3 regions of the uncultured Merdimmobilis sp. genome follow, and region 1 is predicted to be linked to each of the others. Evidence: predicted binding sites of a transcription regulator. Region 1 holds the regulator's gene; each other region holds the start of a gene.
The links. The regulator LexA, encoded in region 1, represses DNA repair genes until DNA is damaged. The targets are predictions, from matches to a motif close to CNAACANNTGTTNG.
Positions count from the first base shown of each region.

Region 2: the regulator LexA is predicted to act here: its motif matches at 3,038-3,051, upstream of recA (recombinase RecA).
Region 3: the regulator LexA is predicted to act here: its motif matches at 4,044-4,057, upstream of uvrB (excinuclease ABC subunit UvrB).

Region 1 covers NZ_CABRJC010000027.1:4,361-10,169, forward strand. The annotation lists gene typA (translational GTPase TypA) at 1-916, opposite strand, end outside; gene lexA (transcriptional repressor LexA) at 1,187-1,774, opposite strand; gene RDQ42_RS09710 (DUF4358 domain-containing protein) at 2,259-2,756, shown strand; gene hflX (GTPase HflX) at 2,901-4,145, shown strand; gene RDQ42_RS09720 (DUF5714 domain-containing protein) at 4,206-4,916, opposite strand; gene RDQ42_RS09725 (flavin reductase family protein) at 4,956-5,462, opposite strand; gene RDQ42_RS09730 (hypothetical protein) at 5,554-5,809, opposite strand, start outside.
Region 2 covers NZ_CABRJC010000029.1:120-5,928, reverse strand. The annotation lists gene RDQ42_RS09840 (cytochrome b5 domain-containing protein) at 138-950, shown strand; gene RDQ42_RS09835 (DegV family protein) at 1,185-2,030, opposite strand; gene RDQ42_RS09830 (MarR family winged helix-turn-helix transcriptional regulator) at 2,069-2,530, opposite strand; gene RDQ42_RS09825 (YdeI/OmpD-associated family protein) at 2,653-2,874, opposite strand; gene recA (recombinase RecA) at 3,244-4,341, shown strand; gene RDQ42_RS09815 (regulatory protein RecX) at 4,344-4,964, shown strand; partial or broken gene RDQ42_RS09810 (MiaB/RimO family radical SAM methylthiotransferase) at 5,013-5,809, shown strand, end outside.
Region 3 covers NZ_CABRJC010000016.1:19,618-25,426, reverse strand. The annotation lists gene uvrA (excinuclease ABC subunit UvrA) at 1-1,942, opposite strand, end outside; gene uvrB (excinuclease ABC subunit UvrB) at 1,969-3,936, opposite strand; gene RDQ42_RS08080 (ABC transporter ATP-binding protein) at 4,444-5,481, shown strand; gene RDQ42_RS08075 (carbohydrate ABC transporter permease) at 5,500-5,809, shown strand, end outside.

The sequences.
Region 1 (5,809 bases):
TGATTTTGACAAAGGGCAGGGGGGAGACATCGGCCAAGTCGCAGATGGTGTTGCCGATGGTGATGTCGGTGATGCCGGAGAAGCAGATGATGTCCCCCATCTTGGCTTCCTCACAGGGGACACGTTTCAGCCCTTCGATCTGGTATATGGCGGTGATTTTGCCCCGGTAAGGCTGGATGGAGTTGTGCCAATCGCAGACCATGACGTCCTGGTTCTGGCGCAGCACGCCCCGTTCTACCCGGCCGATGGCGATACGGCCCACAAAATCGTTGTAGTCGATGGAGGAGACCAGCACCTGGGCGGGGCCTTCGATATCCCCTTCGGGAGCGGGGATCTGCTCCAGGATTTTTTCAAACAGAACCGAGAGGTCGCTGCCCAGGTTATCCGGGGAGACGCCGGCAGTGCCGTTGCGGCCGGAGCAGAAGATGATGGGGCTGTCCAGCTGCTCCTCGGAGGCGTCCAGGTCCAGGAGGAGTTCCAGGCACTCGTCCACCACTTCATAGGGGCGGGCGTCAGGCTTGTCCACCTTGTTGACCACCACAATGACCCGGTGGCCCAGTTCCAGGGCCTTCTGAAGCACAAATCGGGTCTGGGGCATGGGGCCTTCGGCGGCGTCCACCAGCAGGACAACGCCGTTGACCATCTTCAGCACCCGCTCCACCTCGCCGCCGAAGTCGGCGTGTCCGGGGGTGTCTATAATGTTGATTTTAACGCCATTCCAAACGGCGGAGGTGTTTTTGGCCAGGATGGTGATGCCCCTCTCCCGCTCCAGGTCGCCGCTGTCCATGACCCGGTCGGCCACAGCTTGGTTTTCCCGGAATGCGCCGCCCTGTTTGAGCATCTCGTCGACCAAAGTGGTTTTGCCGTGGTCAACGTGGGCGATGATAGCTATGTTGCGTAAATCTTCTCGAATCAAAATTGGAACCTCCCCAAAAGTTGCAGAGCTGCAACGAAATGTCAGTCGAATCCCCAGAGGGTTCTTCTCCCCGCCGGGCCTTTTTTACCTTGCTTATTATAAACCATTTTTGTACGATGTGCCACTGTTTTTTCAATTTCTATGTTATCTTTAACCAAACAGGGCCAGAGGAGCCGTTTTTTGTCTATTATATGACATTTTATGGCAGGCCAAACCAAAAAACGCCGCCAAATTTGGGGTTTGGCAGCGTCTGACAAGCGGTATGAATACCTATTCAAAAAAGCGCAGGACCGAAATCACCTTGCCTAAAATGGCGACCTCCTCCACGATGATGGGGTCCATGGTGTCGTTTTCCGGCTGGAGGCGGAAGTGGCCGTTCTCCTTGTAGAAGGTTTTGACGGTGGCCTCATCCCCCACCAAAGCGACCACGATCTCGCCGTTTGCGGCGACCGGGGTCCGGCGGGCGATGATGATGTCCCCATCCAGAATGGCGGCATTCACCATGCTCTCCCCCTTGACCCGCAGGGCGAACAGGTCTTTGCCCATGCCCCGGCGCACCCGGTAGGGGATGTAGTCCTCCACCTCTTCAATGGCGAGGATGGGCTGCCCAGCCGCCACGGTGCCGATGAGGGGGACACTGACGGTTTTTTCCACATTGAGGCGGATGGAGCGGTTGGTCCGGTCTCCCATTAAGATATAGCCTTTCGCCTCCAGGGAGCGCAGGTATTTGTGGGCGGTGGAAGTGGATTTGATGGAGAGTTCGCTGCAGATTTCCCGGACAGTGGGGGGGACGCCGTCATTGATCCGATCGGTGATATAACGAAGAACCAAGGCTTCCTTGGAATTGAGCTGATCCATGGTGGGAACCTCCTTTGGTGGGTGGCTTTTGTTCTGGTTACCAACAGTATACCAAACTTTACTGCAAATTTCAAACATATGTTTTTAACAAATGATGCCATTTAAGTTTAATCTTTATTCACAGGGGTTTAACAAACAATTTCGACCGGTGAGTATAATAAAAACATACCCGATCAACAGGCGCAGCCGCAGCGTTTGCGGGTATGCTCTACCCTCCTCAGAAAAACACACCTCAAACTGTGGAAAAGAACAGGCGTCGCCGCAGACGCTTGTTCTTTTTCATTGCAGGGGAATGGATGGCGAATGGGACAAAAAGGGAGGAGAACCTACAAAACGCCAGGTTTTCCCTGCTTTTTTTCTAAAAATAGGGGCAGGGGCATGGGGAATCCTTGACAGGAGGCGGGAAAACTGGATATACTACAAAGACAGGCAGTTTTCGCGTTTCTGTGAAAACCAAACGGAAAAAGGAATGAAGAGGATCCAAATGAAACAGTTTGTATCAATTGTAGCCATGGTGTTCGCCGTCCTGGTCATCGGCGGCTGCGGCGCCTCCAGCGGGGACCCGGCCACAACCCAAAGCCAGCCCGCACAGGAGGCCAATCCCGCAGGGGCCATTGAGAAAATCTACGAGACCATTGAGATGCGCGGCCTGGTGGATGCCCAGGATGAAGACGTGACCGACCGTTTCCAGATGAACCTGGAGAATATAGAAAGCTACAACATCCGCTATTCCCTGGGGCGGTTCGGGGTGGCGGACACCTTTATTATCAAACCGGCAGAGGGCAAGGAAAGCGATGTGTGGGACGACCTGGCGGCGGTCAAAAACGCCCGTATCGAAGAATTTGAGAAGTATGATATTTTGGGCGCCTATGAAATCTCCAAGGATGCGGAGATCTACACCAGGGGCGATTACGTCATCATGGTGATGCACCAGGACAACGACGCGGCAAAAAAAATTATTGAGGAATACATCCCCGCATAGGGGGTCGGCCCTGCCAAGACGGCGGGGCTGTTTTTGTTTTATCTCCACAGGGGTTTGCGGTTGCGGAATTGGAAAAACTAAGATACAATGGTTCCAAAGAAATATAGAAATACAGTGCGCCAGCCAGGCGCAGGAGGAAATAGAATGTACGAAAATGAGATAAAACCGCAAACTGCCGTCCTGGTGGCGGTGGACACTGGGGAATACGACATCGATGTCTCCCTGGATGAGCTGGAGGAGCTGGCGGCCACCGCCGGAGCCCAGGTCATCGGACGGATGGTGCAGAAGCGCACCGACATGGATGTCGCCACCTGCATCGGCTCCGGGCGGCTGGCGGAACTGGCCCTCTTCTGCGAGAACACCCAGGCGGACATGGTGATCTTTGACCACGAGCTGACCCCTGCCCAGCTGCGCAACATCGAGGACGCCTGTGATACCTCGGTGCTGGACCGCACCATGCTGATCTTGGACATCTTCGCCCAGCGGGCCCGCTCCGGCGAGGGAAAGCTCCAGGTGGAACTGGCCCAGCAGCGGTACTTGTTGCCCCGGCTGGCCGGTCTTGGCAACATCCTCTCCCGGCAGGGGGGAGGCATCGGCACCCGGGGCCCTGGCGAAACCAAGCTGGAAACCGACCGGCGGCACATCCGCGCCCGGATTCACGCCCTGGAGGAACGGTTGGAAAGCCTGACCCGCCACCGGGAAAACCTGCGGGCCCGCCGCAAAAAGGACGGTGTCACCACCGTGGCCATCGTGGGGTACACCAATGTGGGGAAATCCACCCTGCTCAACGCCCTGACTGACGCGGGGGTGCTGGCGGAGGACAAGCTGTTCGCCACCCTGGACCCCACTGCCCGGGCCTTGCTGCTGCCCGACGGCCGCAGCGTCATGCTCATCGACACTGTTGGGCTGGTGCGCCGCCTGCCCCACCATTTGGTGGAGGCGTTTAAATCCACCTTGGAGGAAGCAGCCCAAGCGGATCTGCTCCTCAACGTCTGCGATATCTCCAGCGAGGAGAAGGCCGAGCAGGTGGAGGTGACCCAGCAGCTGCTGGGGGAATTGGGGGTGGCGGATACGCCGGTCCTCACCGTCCTCAACAAGTGTGATAAGGTGGCCCAGCTCCCCCTCACCTTGGGGGAGTCCACGGTGGCCATCAGCGCCCGCACCGGCTATGGGTTTGAAGAGCTATTGCAGAAGATCGCCCGGCTCCTGCCCCAAACCCAGCGCCGGATGAAGCTGCTGATCCCCTACGACAAGGGCAATCTCCTCAGCGAAATCCGGGAGGAGGGGAAGATCTTCTCGGAGGAATACACCCCCGAAGGCACCTTGGTGGACGCCTTGGTAGAGATGAAGCTCCTTCACAAGGTGGAGGGCATGGTAAAGCGGGATTAAAACGATAACCCCCTGCGAAAAGAGCAAATCTCTCTTTTCGCAGGGGGTTTTTTCTTGGAATCAACCCTGATGCAAAGGGTTAAACGGGCATTTCTTGCGCAGGCACTGCTGGTTTTCCGGGAAGAAGGCGCACTGGATCTTCTCCGGCAGCTCCATGGAAACACCCAGCTTTTCCCGGGCAAACTTCACCGCCTCGATGGTGGCGAGGAAGGAATTCCGCTTGCAGCAGCGGGGCCCGCCCACCGCGGCCAGGGAGGCGAGGGCCCGGGAGGTCATCTCGTTGCACAGGCCCCAGCTTTTGCCGGAAAGAGGGCTGGATCCGGTGACAATGCTGACAAAAATACCGGTGCTCACCGCTGCGCCGCAGCAGCCCCAGAACCCGCAGGCCCCGCCGGGCACCTGTTGCCCCCGCTGGGCCATCTCGGCGAGGGCTTGCTCCAAATCCAATTCCCCGCCGGCATTGCGATAGGCGGCCAGCAGGGCGGCCCCCACCATCACATGGTGTTCCGGGCCGTGCATGTAGACAAAGGGGTCCTCCATCAGGGATTGGAGGATCGCGATGGGGTTTTTGGATGGGGTTTTCCGGCAGCCTTCCATCACCACCTCGATCCCCCGCTTGCTGTGGCATTCGTCACAGATAAAGTGGCCCTCCTCACACTGGGCGTTGGAGGGGAATTTCCGGTGGCAGAGGGAGCACTCCATCTCCCGGGCCTCCTGGAAATACACAAGGGGCGCCCCACAGATGAGGCAGGCGCCTTCCGATCGTTTCATAGACGTCCTCCTGACATGGGTTGGGGATGACAAGGGAAATTACTCCCGCACCAGGACTTTGAGGATTTTGCCCACATACATCTTGTGGAAATCCCGCTCCGGGTAGGATTTTTCCATCACTTCTTTGCAGAGGAACTCCTCTTCGGTGAGGGTGTGGGCATACAATTTCTGGCAGAGCAGCACCACCTTGGCCTCTTCCGGGTAGGGGACGCCGTCCTCATGGGCCAGGTGGAAGCCGGTCTTTTGGAATTTGTCCTCATCCCGGCCGGAGGCGGAGCCGAAATAACCCAGCTCTTTGCGGTACTTCTCCTCGTAGAAGGAGACCGAATAGACGTCAGAGGCTTCGGTCAGCCCATAGGTGTACCGCTGGGGGCGGACAAAGGTGAAGGCCACCAGCTCGTTCCACAGCTGGCCGAAACCGCCCCAGCTGATGGTCATGGCGTTGGCTTTGCCGTCCGCCTCGGCGGTGATGAGGGCCCAATCCTTGGCGATCATTTTAAAGAGGTTGCCTTCCAGCTCATAGGGGGTAATTTCACGAAATGCCATAGTAGGTTCCACTCCTTTTTCAGGTTTGTATGATATTGATATATTTCTATCATACCAGGTCTTGGGAAAAAAGCAAGAGGGAACCGGGGGGCTATTGCAAATCCTTCGGCAGGCCGTCGAGCATCCGCTTGAAGAGGGCCAGGGACAAGGGGGAATAATCCCCTTCCTCCACCGCCCGGCGGGCGAGGGCTTCGATGTCCCCATCGGTGACGGGCGGTTCGTCCCGCACCATTTCCTCCGCAAGCTCCCAGTGGGTGATCACCCAGCAGAAGGCTTGGAAGGCCCCCGGGGAGAGGTCTTTCAGCTCTTGCAACGATTTTTCCATGTTTTTCCGCGTTTCTTCATCC
Region 2 (5,809 bases), on a different contig from region 1:
ATACAATATAAAATAGATATTATATTGTAAAATTTTAGATAGATTGATGATAATGTACCCCTGTTTTTGGCGATTCTATTTGAGACTTCCCCTGCATACAATGGGGAACAAGGCCAAACGACAAGGGAGTGGATTGCATGCAGGAACAATTGGACCGTATGATAGAAGACCTAAACCGGGAAATCGATATTTTTTTAAATGCTTGGAGCAAAACCGGGGTGCAGCGGGAGATGAAGGACCTGCAGATGCAGCTGGGCAACGTAAAACGCCAACTCTCCGCTATCCGGCTGGGGGAACGGGAGGCGCGGCTCAATCTGCAATCGGTGCGGATGGCCCAGCGCTCGATCAACAATGTACAGCGGATGATGCGCCCCTCCATGCTGCGCCCGCGGCCCATGTGGGCCATCAACCGCACCCAGGGTATCGCCCAGCGGATGGGGCGGATTTTTCAGTATGTCCAGAGCCAATCCCAGCAGCAGCCGCAGCAGCAGAACCGGTTCCAGCAGTTTTCCCGGCAGCAACAACAGCCGCCGGTGGAGAAGACCCCCACCCCCCGCAGCCAGCCAGGGAACTTTTCCCGGAGCTTTTCCCCTTTCCGCACTGGGGTGTACAACGGGGATGGCACCCCCACAGCCCAGCATGTGGAGGACGATCTGCCCGAGGAATTGGGCGGCGGTGTGGAGTACCAGCCCAACAAGACCTTTACTCCCCAAGAGCTGGCACGGTTTTACAATGGGATGGGGGGCCGGCCAGCCTACATCGCGGCAGCGGGGTATGTATTTGATGTGACCGCCCATCCTTCCTGGCGGGCGGGGAGCCACCACGGCATATTAGCGGGCCAAGATGTGACTGACCGCCTGCTGGAAAACCACCCGGAGGGTTTGCAGATGCTTTTGGAGAACCTACCTGTGGTGGGCCGCCTGCGCCCCTCCCAAAAGAAAGGGTTTTAGGGGGCACTTTGATAAAAAAAGCCGGCAGAACCCGAGCCCCGGCCGATGGGTTCCGCCTTTCCTAGATTGTGTTCGGGTGGAAGGATAAAGCCCCTCTGCTCCCCAAGGAGCAGAGGGGCTTTATCGCGCTGTCAGCTGTGGAGGGCTTTGCCCCCAAATGGATCCAATGGGCCAGCCATTCCCGTCCGAAGCTTGGAGTCCAACCCGCCGGCGGGCGGTACGTAGCCGCTGCATTTAGGGTCGGGCGATGTAAGCAAAGCCCACTGCACCCGGCCCAGCGTGAGCGCCGATGACCGTCCCCACCTCCACCTGGACGGCGCCCGTGCAGTCCACGCCCTGCTGGCGCAACAGCTGAACAAACTGGTTGAGGCCCTCCGGGGAATCGGCGTGGGCGAGAGCGATCGGGTAATCCGGATCGGCGGGACAGGCCCGGTACTGGTCCAGCATCCATTGGAAGGCCCCGGAAGAGCCTCGGGCTTTGGCCACAGCCTCCAATTTTCCATCCACCAGGGAGACAAGAGGCTTCACCCCCAGCAGTTCCCCGATGACCGCAGTGGCGGCGGGGAGGCGTCCCCCCATTTTCAGGAATTTGAGGGTGTCCACCATGGCAAAAAATTTCATCCGGCCTTTGAGTTCCTCCGCTTTGGCGGCGATCTCTCGGGCGGAAGTGCCCTCGTCCCGCATCCGCGCCATCTGGGTGAGCAGCAGGGCCATGCCAAAGGTGGCGCTGTGGGAATCCACCAGGAAAATCCCCTCTTCCCCAGCCATTTGGGCGGCGATCACCGCCGATTGGTAGGTGCCGCTGATCTGGCTGGACAGGGTGAGGACCACAATCTCATCCCCCTGGGCCCGGTAAGTTTGAAATAGGGAGAGAAATGCCTCCGGGTTGACCTGGCTGGTGGTGGGCAGGGACTTAGCCTGGCGCAGCCGGTCATAGAATTCCCGCCGGCCCATACCGGTGCCGTCGGCATATTCCTGCCCGTCGAAAATCAACTTTAACGGCAGCACATCAATGTGAAGGCGCTGGGCCTCTTGAGGGGTGAAATCACAGGTGCTGTCGGTGATGATGCGAATTGCCATAACTGTTTGCCTTTCCGCCCTGCGGAACCCGCTGGGGCTTAGGTTTTTTCTTTGTTTTTGAAATACCGCTGGATGGAGTGAAGGCCCCGTGTCAAGGCCACTAGTTCCTCCGGGTTCAGAACTTCAATGATCGAGGCGGCCATCTCGTGGTGGAAGTGGCTGTGAATCCGGTTGACCTCCAAGGCGGATTGGGTGGGGAAGAGGCGGACCACCCGTTTGTCCCCGCTGTCCCGCTGCCGCTCCAGGTAACCTTTGCGTTCCAAGGTGTTGACCGCCACCGTCAACGTGCCGGCGGTGACCCCCAATGCTTCGGCGATGGCGCTGGCCCGGTTGTCCCCACCGGTTTGGGAGGCGTTGCACACCGCTTCAATGATGTGAATCTCCTTGATGGAGAGGTTTTTAAACTCGTTGCTGCTCAGGCAGTGCTCTTCAATGCGCAGTATGTCGTTGAACAGGTTGACCAGAAAATCATTGAGCTGGGTATAGCTGTCCTCCGGCATCCTTTCATCCCCTTCCCAAAATAGTTTGAACTTCAAAACAATTGTATCATAACACAAACGGATGGGGTTGTAAAGCGGGGCTGAAACAAAACCGGCGGCACAAACGGCCGCCGGATGAGGGGTTATAGGCTGTAGTAGTCCCGGTTTTCGTTTTGCAAAAGGTCGATGGCCCGGGCCAGCTGCTGGGTCATGGTCTCTTCATCCGGGGCGCTGGCCACCACGTTGATAAAACCCGCTTTATCTTCGGGGGAGAGGCAGGCAAAAAAGTGCTGGGCCGCCGGGTTCTCCGCCAAAGCCATGCTGAAATTGATGGGGATAATCTCCGGTTCTCCATAGTTCTGCAAACAATCACCTCCTTTGGGCTGTTTGGTGTTAGTTTGACCCAAATGGCGGCGAAAGATGCGGCTTTTCCGCAAATTTTTGGGGAATGGGAACAGGAGTGTCCCTCTCTTAGTATTTTGGTGGGATACAGGGGATTTTTTCCGACTAATTTGCCAGGATATATCGCGAACAAATATTCCTTATTTTCTGCAATCCGGTTGATTTTAGCCGCCTGGTGAGCTATAATGTCTGTAATGTGGGCTGGGGAGAAGAAGGGGAAGAACCCTTGCCCGGCCGCACATATTTGCCCTGTGACACACAAGAAATTGAGAAAACAAACGCCACTGCGCCGCCTTGGGCTGCGCCGCTGGATGATGGAGGAGAAAACGCCTATGGCAGACAAGGACAAGGCACAAGCGCTGGAAACTGCGCTGAACCAAATTGAAAAACAATTCGGCAAGGGCGCGGTGATGCGCCTGGGGCAGAATTCCACCATGAATGTGGAGGCCATCCCCACCGGGTCGCTGGCGCTGGATATCGCCCTTGGCATCGGCGGTGTGCCCAAAGGCCGCATCATCGAGATCTATGGGCCGGAGAGCTCCGGCAAGACCACCGTCGCCCTGCACATCGTGGCGGAGGCCCAGAAGATGGGCGGCGACGCGGTGTTCATCGATGTGGAGCATGCCCTCGATCCGGTTTATGCCCAGGCGTTGGGGGTGGACATCGATTCCCTGCTGGTCTCCCAGCCGGACACCGGTGAGCAGGCGCTGGAGATCGCCGAAGCCTTGGTCCGCTCCGGTGCCATCGATGTGGTGGTGGTGGACTCGGTGGCCGCCATGGTCACCAAGGCGGAGATCGAAGGGGAGATGGGCGACTCCCATGTGGGTGTCCAGGCCCGCCTGATGAGCCAGGCCCTGCGCAAGCTGACCGGTGCCATCAGCAAATCCAACTGTGTGGCTATCTTCATCAACCAGCTGCGGGAGAAGATCGGCGTGGTCTACGGCAACCCGGAAACCACCCCCGGTGGCCGGGCCCTGAAGTTTTATTCCTCGGTGCGGCTGGATGTCCGCCGGGTGGAACAGCTGAAGCAGAACGGCGAGGTGGTGGGCAACCGCACCCGGGTGAAAGTGGTGAAAAACAAGGTGGCCCCGCCCTTTAAAGAGGCGGAGTTTGACATCATGTACGGCCAGGGCATCTCCAAAGAAGGGGAGATCCTGGATATGGCGGTGAAGCTGGACATCATCAACAAATCCGGCGCCTGGTTCACCTATGGCGACGCCCGGTTCCAGGGCCGCGACAACCTGAAGGAATACCTGAAGGAACACCCCGATATTGTGGAGGAACTGGCCCAGAAGATCCGGGAGAACGCCGACAAACTGACCGGGAAACCTGCCAAAAAAGGTGGAAAAGCTCCGGCAGCGGCAGCTCCCGCCCCGGCTCCTGCGCCTTCCACTGCCAAAATTGACATCACGGTGGAGGATGAGGCGTAAGGATGCGGATCACCGACCTTTCCCGGACCAAACGGGGCCGCTACGCCGTAAGCGTGGAGGGGCAGTACCTTTTTTCGCTGCACGAAGAGGTCTTTTACACCGCTCGCTTGGCGGTGGGGATGGATCTTTCGGTGGAGGAATTGGAGGCGCTGCGCCGGGAATCCGATTATAAAACCGCCAAAGAGCGGGCGCTGCGGCTCCTCTCCGCCCGGGGATATACCGCCCATCAGCTGAAGGAGAAACTCTCCCGCTACGCCGATGAGGGGGCTTCCCAGGCGGCGGTGGACCGGATGGAGGAGCTGGGCTTGGTCAACGACGGGGACTATGCCTTCTGCTGCGCCCGGGATCTATACAACCTAAAGCATTATTCCCCCCGGCGGATCGAGCAGGAGCTGCAAAGGAGGGGCATCCCCCAGGACATCTGCCGGGAGGCCGCCGCCCAGTTCGACGAGGAGGAGACCCAGTCCCAGCTGGAGGGGGTCATCCGCCGCAAATACCTGCGGTACCTGGGGGAAGAAAAAGGCTGGAATAAAACAGTCGGGGCCCTTTCCCGGCTGGGGTATTCCTACGACCAGATTAAATCCGCCATCCGGCGGGTCATGGAAGAGGAAGAGGCGGATTAGCCTTTTCCCAAGTTGCCGGGAACCCGGCGGAATGGAGAGAATACAACTATGGCATATAAAGTGGGCATGGTCTCCCTGGGCTGTTCCAAGAACCAGGTGGACGCGGAAATCATGCTGGCCCTGATCCAGGAAAATGGGTTTGAGCTCTGCGCCGACGCCGAGCAGTGCGACGTGGTCATCATCAACACCTGCGGCTTCATTGAGGACGCCAAAAAGGAATCCATCGAGACGATTTTGGAGTTCTGCCAAATGAAGGCGGAGGGAAAAATCAAGGTGGTGGTGGTTACCGGCTGCCTGGCCGAGCGGTACCAAAAAGAAGTGGCTCTGGAGATCCCCGAGGCGGATGTGGTGCTGGGCATCGGCTGCAACGGGGAAATCGTCAAGGCCATTAAACAGGCGCTGGCAGGGGAGCGGGTCGTCTCCTTTGCCGACAAGACCCTGATGCCCTTAAGCGGCAACCGGGTGCTGGCCAATGCGCCCTTCTTCGCCTATGTGAAGCTGGCCGACGGCTGCAACAACCGCTGCGCTTTCTGCGCCATTCCCCTCATCCGGGGGGACTTCCGCAGCCGCCCCATGGAGGACGTGCTGGACGAGGTCAAACGGCTTGCCGCCCAGGGGGTGAAAGAGGTCAACGTGGTGGCCCAGGACACCACCCGCTACGGCGACGACCTCTATGGGCGGTTGGTGCTGCCCGAACTTCTGCGGGAGATCTGCAAAATCGATGGCATCCGCTGGGTGCGCATCCTGTACTGCTACCCCGACCGAATCACCGACGAGCTTCTGGAGGTCATGGCCCAGGAGGAGAAGATCGTCAAATATGTGGATGTGCCCATCCAGCACGCCAG
Region 3 (5,809 bases), on a different contig from region 1:
AGGACTTTCCCGACCCGGAGACGCCGGTCACCGCCACAAAACAGCCCAGGGGGATTTTCACATCCACCCCTTTCAGGTTGTTCTGGGTGGCGCCCACCACCTCCAAAAAGTGGCCGTTGCCCTTGCGCCGCTCCTTGGGGACAGGGATCTGTTTCTCCCCGGAAAGGTACTGGCCGGTCAGGGATTCTTTGCAGGCCATAATGTCCTCCACCGTTCCGGCGCAGACCACCTCTCCCCCGTGGATACCCGCCCCAGGGCCGATGTCCACAATGTAGTCCGCCGCCCGCATGGTGTCCTCGTCGTGCTCCACCACAATCAGGGTGTTGCCCAGATCCCGAAGCCGTTTGAGGGTGGCGATCAGCTTGTCATTGTCCCGCTGGTGCAGGCCGATGGAGGGCTCGTCCAGGATGTAAAGCACCCCCATCAGAGAGGAGCCAATCTGGGTGGCCAGCCGGATGCGCTGGCTCTCACCGCCGGAGAGGGTCCCAGAAGAACGAGCCAAGGTCAGGTATTCCAGGCCCACGCTCTGCAGGAAGCCCAGCCGCTCCTTGATTTCCTTGAGGATTTGGGCGGCGATCATCTCATCCCGGGGGGAGAGCTTCAGGTTGTTCAAAAACTCCAGGGCGGCCACCACCGACATCTTGGTGAACTCACTGATGTTGATTCCCCCGACAGTCACCGCCAGGGATTCCTTTTTCAGCCGGTCGCCGTGGCACTCGGGGCAGACCACCGAGCTCATCCAGGTGGAGAGCTCGTCCCGCATCCACTGGCTGTTGGTCTCCCGGAACCGGCGTTCCAGGTTGTTGACGATCCCCTCAAAGTCGGTGGTGTAGGAGCCCACCATGGTGCCGGTCTCCCGCTTGACCTTGATCTTCTCCCCTTTGTTGCCGTAGAGAAGCAGGTCCACAATCTGCTTAGGCAGGTCTTTTACTGGGGTGTCCAAAGAGAAGCCGTAGTGGTCGGCCAGCCCTTCAAAATACATCTGGGCGATGCCGCCCTCGGAAAAATACCAGCCGCTGGCTTTGATGGCCCCTTCCCGGATGGAAAGGTTTTTATTGGGGATGACCAAATCCGGGTCAATCTTCAGGAAGGTGCCCAAGCCGGTGCATTTTGGGCAGGCACCAAAGGGGTTGTTGAAGGAGAACATCCGGGGGGTGAGCTCCTCAATGCTGATGTCGTGTTCCGGGCAGGCGTAGTTCTGGGAAAAGAGCAGTTCCTTCCCCCCCTGCACATCGATGAGGGCCAGGCCGCCAGTGAGGGCCAGGGCCGTTTCCAAAGAGCCGGTGAGACGGGACTTGATCTCCTCTTTGATCACCAGCCGGTCGATGACAATTTCAATGGTGTGCTTCTTGTTTTTTTCCAGTTTGATCTCCTCGGAGAGATCGTAGAGGTTTCCATCCACCCGCACCCGGACATATCCGGATTTGCGGGCGCTGTCCAGCTCTTTGACGTGCTCCCCTTTTTTGCCGCGGACCACAGGCGCCATCACCTGGATTTTGGTGCCGGGCTCCAGTTCCAGGATTTTATCCACCATCTGGTCCACCGTCTGCTGGGTGATCTCCCGTCCGCAGATGGGGCAATGGGGCACGCCGATCCGAGCGTACAGGAGGCGCAGGTAGTCGTAGATCTCGGTGACGGTGCCCACGGTGGAACGGGGATTTTTGGAGGTGGTCTTCTGGTCGATGGAGATGGCCGGGGACAGCCCTTCAATGGAATCCACGTTGGGTTTCTCCATCTGGCCCAGGAACTGCCTGGCATAGGAGGAGAGGCTTTCCACATACCGGCGCTGGCCGTCAGCATAGATGGTGTCAAAGGCCAGGGAGGATTTGCCTGAACCGGAGAGGCCGGTGAACACCACCAGTTTATCCCGGGGGATTTCCACGTCGATGTCCTTGAGGTTATGCTCCCTGGCTCCCTTTATCACAATTTTATCGATAGCCAAAATTGATTACTCCTTTGTCGTCCTGGTTATTTCTGTTCCCGCAGGGTCTTAATCTTATCCCGCAGGTAAGCGGCGTGCTCGAATTCCAGAAGCTTGGCGGCGTTCTTCATCTCCACCGTCAGTTTCTCGATGAGGGCTTCCCGCTCTTTGTGGCTCAGTTTCTTCTTCCGGGCCTTCTGCTCGGTAGTTTCCTTGCTGGAGATCTCCAGCACCTCGTGGACGTCCTTCAGAATGGTCTGGGGCACGATGCCGTGGGCTTCGTTGTACGCCTGCTGGATGCTGCGGCGGCGGTTGGTCTCCCGGATGGCCCGCTCCATGGAAGGGGTCACCGCGTCGGCGTACATAATCACCTTGCCGTTAGCGTTTCGGGCCGCCCGGCCGATGGTCTGGATCAGCGACGTCTCCGACCGGAGGAAACCCTCCTTATCCGCATCCAGAATGGCGACCAAGGAAACCTCCGGGATGTCCAGGCCCTCCCGCAGAAGGTTGATGCCCACCAGGACGTCAAATTCCCCAAGGCGCAGGTCGCGGATGATCTCCATCCGCTCGATAGTGTCCACCCCGTAATGCATATAACGGATGCGGGCCCCCATGTTTTCCAGGTAATCGGTCAGGTCTTCCGCCATCTTCTTCGTTAAAGTGGTGATGAGCACCCTTTCCTTGCGGGCCACCCGCTCGTTGATCTCCGACAGCAGGTCGTCGATCTGCCCTTCCACCGGCTTGACCTCGATAATCGGGTCCAAAAGGCCGGTGGGCCGGATGACCTGCTCCACGATCTCGGAGGCGTGCTCCCTCTCAAAAGGGCCAGGGGTGGCGCTGACAAAGACGATCTGGTTGAGTTTATCATAGAACTCTTCAAATTTCAAAGGCCGGTTGTCCAGGGCAGAAGGCAGGCGGAACCCATACTCCACCAGACTGGTCTTGCGGGCGCGGTCCCCAGCGTACATGGCGTGAGCCTGGGATAAGGTGACGTGGGATTCATCCACAAAGAAGAGGAAATCTTTGGGGAAGTAATCCAGCAGGGTATATGGCGTGCTGCCCGGCGCCCGGCCGGAGAGCACCCGGGAGTAGTTCTCTATGCCCTTGCAGAAGCCGATCTCCGAGAGCATCTCAATGTCGTAGTTGGTCCGCTCTGCGATGCGCTGGGCCTCGATGAGCTTGCCTTCCTCCCGGAAGCGGGCCACCTGCTCGTCCGCCTCCCGGCGGATTTCCTCCAAAGCAGCTGCCATCTTCTCCGCCGGTACAATGTAGTGGGATGCCGGGTAGATGGCCACGTGGCTGACTACATTCTTCACCTCGCCGGTGAGCACATTGATCTCGCTGATGCGGTCGATCTCATCCCCGAAAAACTCCACCCGGATGGCGGTCTCACTGGAGTTGGCGGGGAACACTTCCACCACATCCCCCCGCACCCGGAATTTATTGCGGATAAAGTTGATGTCGTTGCGCTCGTACTGGAGATCCACCAGTTCCCGCAAAAGGGCGTCCCGATCCTTCTGCATCCCGGGCCGCAGGGAGATCATCATGTTCTGATAGTCTTCCGGGTCGCCCATAGTGTAGATGCAGGAGATGCTGGCCACGATGATTACATCCCGCCGCTCCGACAAAGCCGCTGTAGCCGAGTGGCGCAGTTTTTCAATCTCATCGTTGATGGCGCTGTCCTTCTCAATATAGGTGTCGGTGCTGGCAATGTACGCCTCCGGCTGATAGTAGTCGTAATAGCTCACAAAATATTCCACCGCGTTGTTGGGGAAAAAGCTTTTAAATTCGGAACACAGCTGTGCCGCCAGGGTCTTATTGTGGGCGAGAATCAGGGTCGGCCGGTTGAGCCGGGCGATGACGTTTGCCATGGTGAAGGTCTTACCGGAGCCGGTGACCCCCATCAGGGCGATTTCCCTCTCCCCCCGCTCCAATCCTTTGACAATCCGGTCGATGGCCTCTGGCTGGTCGCCGGTGGGCTGGTACGGCGATACAAGTTCAAAACGATCTGGCATTACAGCTCCTTTCTCCCAACAACTGCTGGGGACAAGTTCCTCCAGTCAACTCCCAAACCGGAATCACTGCAAACAACAAACAAAAAACAAAAGAACTCGAATGAATTCGAACATAGGTTCCTTAGCCTTACTACTATACCACATTGCGGGGATTCATACAACTAGAATGTTGTATTTTTTCACATTTCATTCGGGAAAAACTCCTTCCCCGCCAAAAACCCCAGATTTTTCCCCCTCCGGGCAGGCCGAGCTTTTGCCAGGGTAATTGGCCGCACCGCCTTTGGCCCCAGCGGTTGAAGAATCTCTCTTTAGGGAAGAAAAGTGGATTAAATCCGTATTCTTTCTTATTATACCTCTTTTTTCTAGATTCGCAACATTTTTAGGAATTATTCTTAGATTATTCCCCATTCTCCCACCAAAAAATTACCTGTTTTTTACCGGATGATGGCGGATTCTTAAACAAAGCTCTGGTAGGATGAATGCGTAATCGAAATGGGAGGTACTTGTATGTACAAGATTGAACTCAGAAACATCACCAAATCCTATGGCGGGAACCCTCCGGTCATTGAGAATTTGAATTTAGGCATCAAGGAAGGGAGCTTTACCGTCCTTTTGGGGCCTTCCGGCTGCGGCAAGTCCACCATCCTGCGGATGATCGCCGGCCTTGAAACGGTCACCCAGGGGGATATTTTTATGGACGGGATCAGCGTCCGGGACACAGCGCCCGGCGACCGGCAGATCGCTATGGTCTTTCAGAACTACGCCCTTTACCCCACTATGACTGTGCGGGAGAACATGGAATTCGGCCTGAAAAACGGCAAAATCCCCAAGGAGGAGCGGGACAAACGGATCCAGGAAATCTCCGAAATGGTGGGCCTGACCGAATATCTCGACCGCAAACCCCAGCACCTCTCCGGCGGGCAGCGGCAGCGGGTGGCCCTGGCCCGGGCCATTGTAAAAAAACCAGCTGTCTTTTTGATGGACGAACCCCTCTCCAACTTGGACGCCAAGCTGCGCAACCAGATCCGCACCGATTTGATCGAGCTTTACCGCAAGCTGGGCACCACCTTTGTCTACGTCACCCACGACCAGGTGGAGGCCATGAGCATGGGCACCGACATCGTCCTGCTGGAAAAGGGGGTTATCCGCCAAAGCACCACCCCCAATGAGATCTATCAGCACCCAGCCAATGTATTCACCGCCAAATTTATCGGATCCCCGCCCATGAATGTACTGGATGCCTCTGCTTTCACAGAATTGGGGGTCTCCCTCCCCGAGGGAACCCGCTATGTGGGATTCCGGCCGGAAATCGCCATGGTGGCATCCTCCATCACTGGCCTGACCGGCGACTATGTCGCCATGGAAGGGGACCTTCTCGCCCGGGAGATGCTGGGTGACCAAACCCTTTACAAAGTCCAGACCCCCTATGGGATTGTCCACGTAAAAATCTTTGACGACTGGGGTGTGGGGTACGGCAAGGTGACCATTGTGGTGAAAAAATCCAACCTGTTCTTCTTCGACCAGCAAGAACAGGCCATCGCCTAACGAAACAGGAGGGACTGTATGCTAAAAACGGAAGCGATTCTCCCCGCCGCCCAGGTGCGGGAAACGGCAAAGGGGAAACCCAAGCACATCTTCTCCAGGGCCTTGCCTTACCTGATGGTGGCCCCCTCCCTCACCATCTTCTCGGTGTTTGTCCTCTACCCCATCTTCTACATGATCTATCTCAGTTTCTTCAAGTGGAACATGATCGGCCCCAAGACCTTCATCGGCCTCAAAAACTTCACTGACATGTTTGCCGACCCAGAATTCTGGCAGGTGCTGGGGAACTCCTTCCAATACATGTTCTTTACTGTGGTGCTGTCGGTGGGGC